DNA from 2 places in the Bradyrhizobium sp. AUGA SZCCT0169 genome. Region 2 is predicted to be linked to the other one. Evidence: riboswitches for the same ligand, from Rfam matches in the RefSeq annotation. Region 2 holds a riboswitch; the other holds the start of a gene.
What was found. Region 2 has a riboswitch for cobalamin ahead of metE (5-methyltetrahydropteroyltriglutamate--homocysteine S-methyltransferase). Riboswitches for the same ligand answer to the same signal wherever they lie in the genome.
Positions count from the first base shown of each region.

Region 1: another riboswitch for cobalamin. It lies ahead of JQ609_RS16195 (TonB-dependent receptor); the one in region 2 lies ahead of metE (5-methyltetrahydropteroyltriglutamate--homocysteine S-methyltransferase).

Region 1 covers NZ_JAFCMC010000012.1:89,222-92,627, reverse strand. The annotation lists gene JQ609_RS16205 (ABC transporter ATP-binding protein) at 1-35, opposite strand, end outside; gene JQ609_RS16200 (iron ABC transporter permease) at 32-1,075, opposite strand; cobalamin riboswitch at 1,210-1,410, shown strand; gene JQ609_RS16195 (TonB-dependent receptor) at 1,524-3,406, shown strand, end outside.
Region 2 covers NZ_JAFCMC010000022.1:92,330-95,735, reverse strand. The annotation lists gene metE (5-methyltetrahydropteroyltriglutamate--homocysteine S-methyltransferase) at 1-1,690, opposite strand, end outside; cobalamin riboswitch at 1,796-1,997, opposite strand; cobalamin riboswitch at 2,120-2,339, shown strand; gene JQ609_RS23105 (ribonucleoside-diphosphate reductase subunit alpha) at 2,454-3,406, shown strand, end outside.

The sequences.
Region 1 (3,406 bases), on a different contig from region 2:
ACGCCTTGCGCCGTGAGAAGCGCGGCTTCGCTCATGCGACACCTCCCCCGAGCGCGCGGCGTTCGCGCGCGATCAGATAGAGGAAGAACGGCACGCCGATGATCGAGGTCAGCACGCCGACCTTGATGTCGCTGGTCGAGGGAATGATCCGCACCGCGATGTCGGCGGCGAGCAGCAGCGCCGAGCCTGCCAGCGCACTCGGCACCAAGAGCCGTGCCGGATCATGCCCGATCAGGGGCCGCATCAGGTGCGGCGCGACGAGGCCGATGAAGCCGATGGTGCCGGTGACCGCTACCGCGCCGCCGACCCCGAGCGCCACGCCCGTGATCACGATCAGCCGCAGACGCCCGACATCGACGCCGAGGCTCTGCGCGGTTTCCTCACCGAGGCTGAGCGCGCGAAAGGAATGGCGCTGGCTGAACAGGATAATGCCGCCGGCAATGATGAACGGCAGCGCCAGCATGACGTGCTGAAAACTGCGATCCTCCAGCGATCCGAGCAGCCAGAACGCGATCTCCAGCACCACGAAGGGGTTGCTGGAGAGGTTCATCACCAGCGCGGTAGCGGCGCCTGCGAGACTCGAAATCGCAAGACCCGCCAGGATCAGGATCAGCAACCCGGCATTGCGGCCGGCGATCGTCAGCAGCACGAACACCGAACCGAACGCCGCCATGATCGCCACGACCGGCAGCGCATAGGAGCGCACATCGGCCCACCCCAGCGCGATCACCAGCACCGCGCCGAAGGCAGCCGATTGCGGCGCGCCGAACAGCGAAGGCGAGGCCAGCGGATTGCGCAGCAGGCCCTGCAGCGACGCGCCCGACATTCCCAGAATGGCGCCGATCGCCAGCGCCAGAATGGTCCGCGGCAGGCGGATTTCCCGCACGATCACCTGCGCCACGTCGCTGCCGCCGCCGAGGAGGGCTTCGATCACCGCCAGCGGCGACAGCCGCACCGGCCCGATACCGAGCGAGATCAGCACCAGCAGCGCGACAAGGCCGGCGAGCGCAGCCGTCACGCCAATCCGGCGCCGCGCGGCCTCCTCGTTTGCAGCAGTGATGGTCTCAACACTCATCGATCGTCCCCGAACGGTCAGCCCGTACCGCACAACGCGTTCGAACGGTACTGCTCATGCGACATAAAAGACGCACTCGTCCAGTGAGGATCGCAGGCGAGGCCTGATGGGATTGACTCTATCTTTGACAAACTCCTACCATAATTTTCGACGGTTCCCGTTTTGGGGATCAAAAGGGAATGCGGTGCGGGGACAGTCCCCCAATTCCGCGGCTGCCCCCGCAACTGTAAGCGGTGAATCTTTCGTCCTACGCCACTGGGATTCTCGGTCCTGGGAAGGCGACGAAAGGTAACGACCCGCAAGCCAGGAGACCTGCCGTCAGCCGTGGTCACACGCGAAGATGTCGGTCGGGGAGTACAGGCATTAGTTTCACCAGAGCTGTTTGCAGCACGATGGTGGGACTTGGTTCGCTGTGACGTGCCACTGACGTCATACCGAGGCCTGAACCATGTCTTCCACCACCACTGCCGCCAAGCGGTGCCGCCGTCTTTTGCTGGCGTCCAGCTTTCTGGCGCCGATCATGGCGATCACCCATTCCGGCGCGCAGGCCCAGCAGACCGCCACAGCCGATCAACTGCCGGCGATCGAGGTCAACCCGCCCGGCGACCAGAACCGGACCCGCGCCAAGCCCGCTTCCGATCAGGGCTCGGGCACGCGCCGCGTCGTCGCGCCGAACCCGACGCCGTCAAGCAATCGAAACCCTACGCCGGGGACGGGCTCCAACGTCGCGTCGCAAGGCGATGGCCAGGGCGGCGGCGGAGCGCCCGTCCGGCAATTCGCCGGTATCGTCGGCACATCGGCGACCGTCATCACGGCTGAAGAAATCGCGCATTCACCCGCGCAGACCTTGCAGGAAATCATCGCGCAAACACCGGGCGTGCAACTGACCAGCCTGTTTGGCGGCGTCAACGGCGCGAAGACCAGCGTCGATCTGCGCGGATTCGGTGCGTTTGCGACCTCCAATACCCTGGTGCTGATCAACGGCCGAAGGCTCAACGACATCGACATGGCCGGCGTCGATTTTTCGACCATTCCGCGCGATTCGATCGAGCGCATCGAAATCACCCGCGGCAACAGCGGCGCGGTGCTGTACGGCGATAATGCCGTCGGCGGCGTCATCAACATCGTGCTTAAAAACGGCGTCGGCGGCCCGCCGGTCGCGATCCGCGGCGAAGCCGGCGTCGGGTCCTTCAATCAGCGCATGGCCTCGGTCTCGGCCGCGACCAATTTCGGTCCGTGGTCGACGTCGTTCTATGGCAACGCCATCAAGTCCGACGGCTACCGCGTCAACAACGCGCTCGATCAGCGCAACGGAGTCGGCAACCTCAACTACTCCACGCCCGGCCTCACCGCCTTCGTAACCGTGACCGGCGACGATCAGAAGCTCGGCTTACCCGGCGGCCGGCTGGTCGATCCATCCATTGGTCTCAACGAGCTCGTCACCAACCGCCGCGGCACCAGCACGCCGCTCGATTACGGCAACCAGCAGGGCGCCAGCGCCACCGCCGGCTTCACCAAGACCCTGTGGAACGGCGTCGATCTCATCATCGATGGCGGTGTGCGGGACAAGAAACAGCAGGCCGCGTTCTTCAATCCCTTCGCCAACAGTTACGTCGACAGCCATCTGCAGACATGGTCCCTGACGCCTCGATTGAGCGTCAAGAACGTAATGTTCGGGCTACCCTCGTCGATCCTGACGGGCATCGATTATTACGATGCGACGTTCCACCAGGAGCGGCAGGAATTTCAGGGCACACCGCCGATCCATACTTACGATCTGTCGCAGAGAACGATTGCCGGCTATTGGCAGCAAACCCTTGGGCTGTTGCCGACAACGGACTTCTCGTACGGCGCGCGAATCCAGAACACCAGTCTGAGTGCGCGGGACCGTCTTGACGATCCGCCGAATTGCGCCCTGTTTTTTACCTGCGGCGCCCAGAACCTTCCGCTGGATAGCAGCGAAGTCCAGCACGCGCTGCATGTCGGCCTCGAACATCGCTTCAACAATATCGTCTCGGTATTCGGCCGGGCCGCCCGCGCGTTCCGCACGCCGAATGTCGACGAGAGATTGTCCTCCGGACCTTCCTTCGATCCTGTCTTCTTCACCCCAATTCCCGGCACCTTCCAGTTGAAAACCCAGACCTCGCACGACGTCGAGGGCGGCTTCCGCATCAAGTCGGGCGGGTTCCAGATGCAATCGAGCATCTACAACATGGACCTCGAAAACGAGATCCATTTCAACCCGGCACTGTTCTTTAACGTCAACCTCGATCCGACCCGCCGTTACGGCTCGGAAACCAGCGCCTCGCTTCGTGTCAGCGACAGCGTGCT
Region 2 (3,406 bases):
CGCCAAACAGCACCGGCGGGCGGACGTAGCGCGAGCCATAGGATTGCACCCAGCCATGCGCGGTGAAGGCGAAGCCTGCGAGCTGCTCGCCGAAATACTGCACCATGTCATTGCGCTCGAACTCGCCATGAACCAGCACGTCGAGCCCGATATTCTCCTGCCAGCGCACCGCGCGCGCGGTCTGGTTCTGCAGATAGAGTTTATAGGCGTCGTCGGTCAGCGCGCCCTTGGCATGCGCGGCGCGGGCGTTTCGGACATCCGCGGTCTGCGGGAACGAGCCGATGGTCGTGGTCGGGAAGGCCGGCAGGTTGAAGCGGCTGTGCTGCACGCCGGCGCGATCGGTAAACGCGCTGATGCGGCGGCGCATCGCGCTATCGATGCCGGCGGCACGCGCCGCCACCTTGGCATCGTGGATCCGCGGCGAAGCCTTGCGCGCGGCGGCGGCTTCATCGGAGGCCTTCAGGATGGCGTCGGCGTGGACGCGGCCGCGCGCCAATGCCGTTCCGAGCGCCGCCAGTTCCTCGATCTTCTGCACCGAAAACGCCAGCCAGCTCTTCACGTCGGGATCGAGGCTGGTTTCCAGCGCAAGGTCGATCGGGACGTGCAGCAGCGAGCATGATGGCGCGAGCTGCACGCGGTCGCCGCCGAGCCTGTTGACCACAGGTTCCAGCTGGTCGAGCAGCCGGCTCAGATCGGCGCGCCAGATATTGCGGCCATCGATGATGCCGAGCGACAGCACGCGGTCCTTTGGAAGACCGGCGAGATCGTCGAGTTGCTCGGGCGCGCGCACGAGGTCGAGATGCAGGCCGGCGACGGGCAGGGCGATCGCGGTGTCGCGGTTGGCGCCGAGCCCGCCAAAGTACGTGGCCAGCATGATCTTCAGCTCAGGCGCCGCCTTGGCGATTTCCGCATAGGCATAATGCAGCGCCTGCTGCGCGATGACGTCGAGGTCGAGGACCAGACACGGCTCGTCGATCTGCACCCATTCCGCGCCGGCCTTGGCAAGTTCGCTCAGCACCTCGATGTAGACCGGCAGCAACCGGTCTAGCAGCGACAGCGTGTTGAACCCCGCATCCTTGCACTTGGCGAGTTTGAGGAACGTCACCGGGCCGACCAGCACCGGGCGGGTCTGGTAGCCGAACGCTTTGGCTTCGAGATATTCCTCGATCGACTTGCGCGAGGCGAGGATGAATTGCTGATCCTTCTCCAGTTCCGGCACCATGTAGTGGTAATTGGTGTCGAACCATTTTGTCATCTCCAGCGCCGGCAGGCCGTGGGCCGCGTCGTGGTGGGCGTGGCCGCAATCCGCATCCTGCGCCGCGCCTTTGGCGCCGCGCGCCATCGCGAAGTAGGTGGCGAGTGGAACCGTGCCGCCGTTCCAGCCGTAGCTTTTCGGAATGGCGCCGACCATCACGCAGGTGTCGAGCACCTGGTCGTAGAACGAGAAGTCGTTGGACGGGATGATGCTGACACCAAGCTTCTTCTGGCGCGCCCAGTTGGCGGCGCGCAGCCCGATGCCGGTCTCGATCAGGGCTTTCTCGTCGGTCGTACCCGACCAGAAGCTCTCCAGCGCGAATTTCAGCTCGCGGCGCGGACCGATGCGCGGCGTGCCGAGCGAAGCGACGGGAAGTGAGGAGGTAGAATTTGTAGAAGAAGTCGCTGTGGAAGACTTCTCTGTAGAAGTAGTCATTGGCTTAACCCCAAAGTTGGGGGCAAAGGCCGAAGTGACACGTCTGGATTCAGGCGTCAGGAGGCGCGCGGAATCGCAACCGCACCACCGGGACACCCCGCCCGAGCACGTTTATGTTGTCGAGGCAGGTCTCCTGGCTCGCGGGTCAATGCTGCTGTCCGGTCTTCCCAAAACCTTTGCAGGTCTCAGTGACTTTGTTGGACAGCGGCTCGCCGCTTACAGTTGCGGGGGCAGCTCCGGCTTCACACCGGCTTCCCTCTTAGCTTCGGGAAAACCATCCCGAAGAACCACGACGCGTCCACTTACTGGCAACTCGGCGCGCCCGTCAACTCGATCGCCGGTTGTTGCGGTTGTTCACAGCTTCAACAGGGTGAACCAGAATTTTCGCAGGCTCGGCTAGCGCACCATTGACACGATTGCCCAAATCGCACCAGATGTAGTTGTCACGGTCTATCACGACGCAAGTCATGGTGGCTAAGAGGGAAGTCGGTGATCGCGCCAAAGGGCGCGAAATTCCGGCGCTGCCCCCGCAACTGTAAGCAGTGAGTTGTTCCCGCCTTTACGTCACTGATGCGGATTTCGCATTGGGAAGACAGGGAATAACGACGACCTGCGAGCCAGGAGACCTGCCGCGACACCGAAAAAACGTCCACGGGCGGGGTGTCCGGCGGTCGCTTGCAGATCCATGCCGGCGTTTGCCGCCGCGCATTCGATGCAGCGTCCCCAAAGACATCCGGCCTCAACAACACCACGGGGTCTGCCGATGTCCGAATCTTCCGGTCTCATTTCTCTCGAAGCCAAAACCGCTGCCTTGTTCCAGTTGCGTCCCGAAACGCTTGCCGCGCCGGACGCCGAACTTCCGATGCAGGTGATCCGCCGCAACGGCACGGTTTCGAAATTCGATGCCAGCAAGATTTCGGTCGCGATGACCAAGGCGTTCCTCGCCGTCGAGGGCCACACCGCGGCGGCCTCGCGCCGGGTGCACGAGGTGGTGGAACAGTTGACCGCTGAGGTCGTCGGCGCGCTGTCGCGCCGGATGAGCGAAGGCCGCACCTTTCACATCGAAGACGTGCAGGACCAGGTCGAACTGGCGCTGATGCGCAGCGAGCACCACAAGGTGGCGCGCGCCTATGTGCTGTACCGCGACGAGCGCACCAGGCAGCGCGCCGAGCAGGAGGCCGCCAAATCGGCAACGTCTGCGGCAGGACCCGTGCTGCATGTGACGCTGGCGAACGGCACCAAAGCGCCGCTCGATACCGCGCGGCTCGCGCTGATCGTGGCCGAGGCCTGCGCCGGTCTTGATGGCGTCGACGCCGTGCCTGTCATCGCGGAAACCCAGCGCAATATCTACGACGGCATCAGCCAGGACGAACTGGCGCTCGCTTCCGTGATGGCCGCGCGGACATTGGTGGAGCAGGAGCCCAACTACGCGTACGTGAGCGCGCGGCTGCTGCTCGACAAGCTGCGCACCGAAGTGCTGTCCTACGTGCAGGGGGTGCCGACCAACGCCTCGCAGGCCGACATGGCCACGCGCTACGGCGAATATTTCCCGGCCTATATCAAGGCCGGCATCAAGGCCGAGTTGCTCGATCCGGAGCTGGCGCGCTTCGACCTGAAGAAAATCGCCGCGGCGCTGAAGCCGGAACGCGATCTGGCGTTTCAGTTCCTCGGCCTGCAGACGCTGTACGACCGCTATTTCCTGCATGAAGGCGGCAA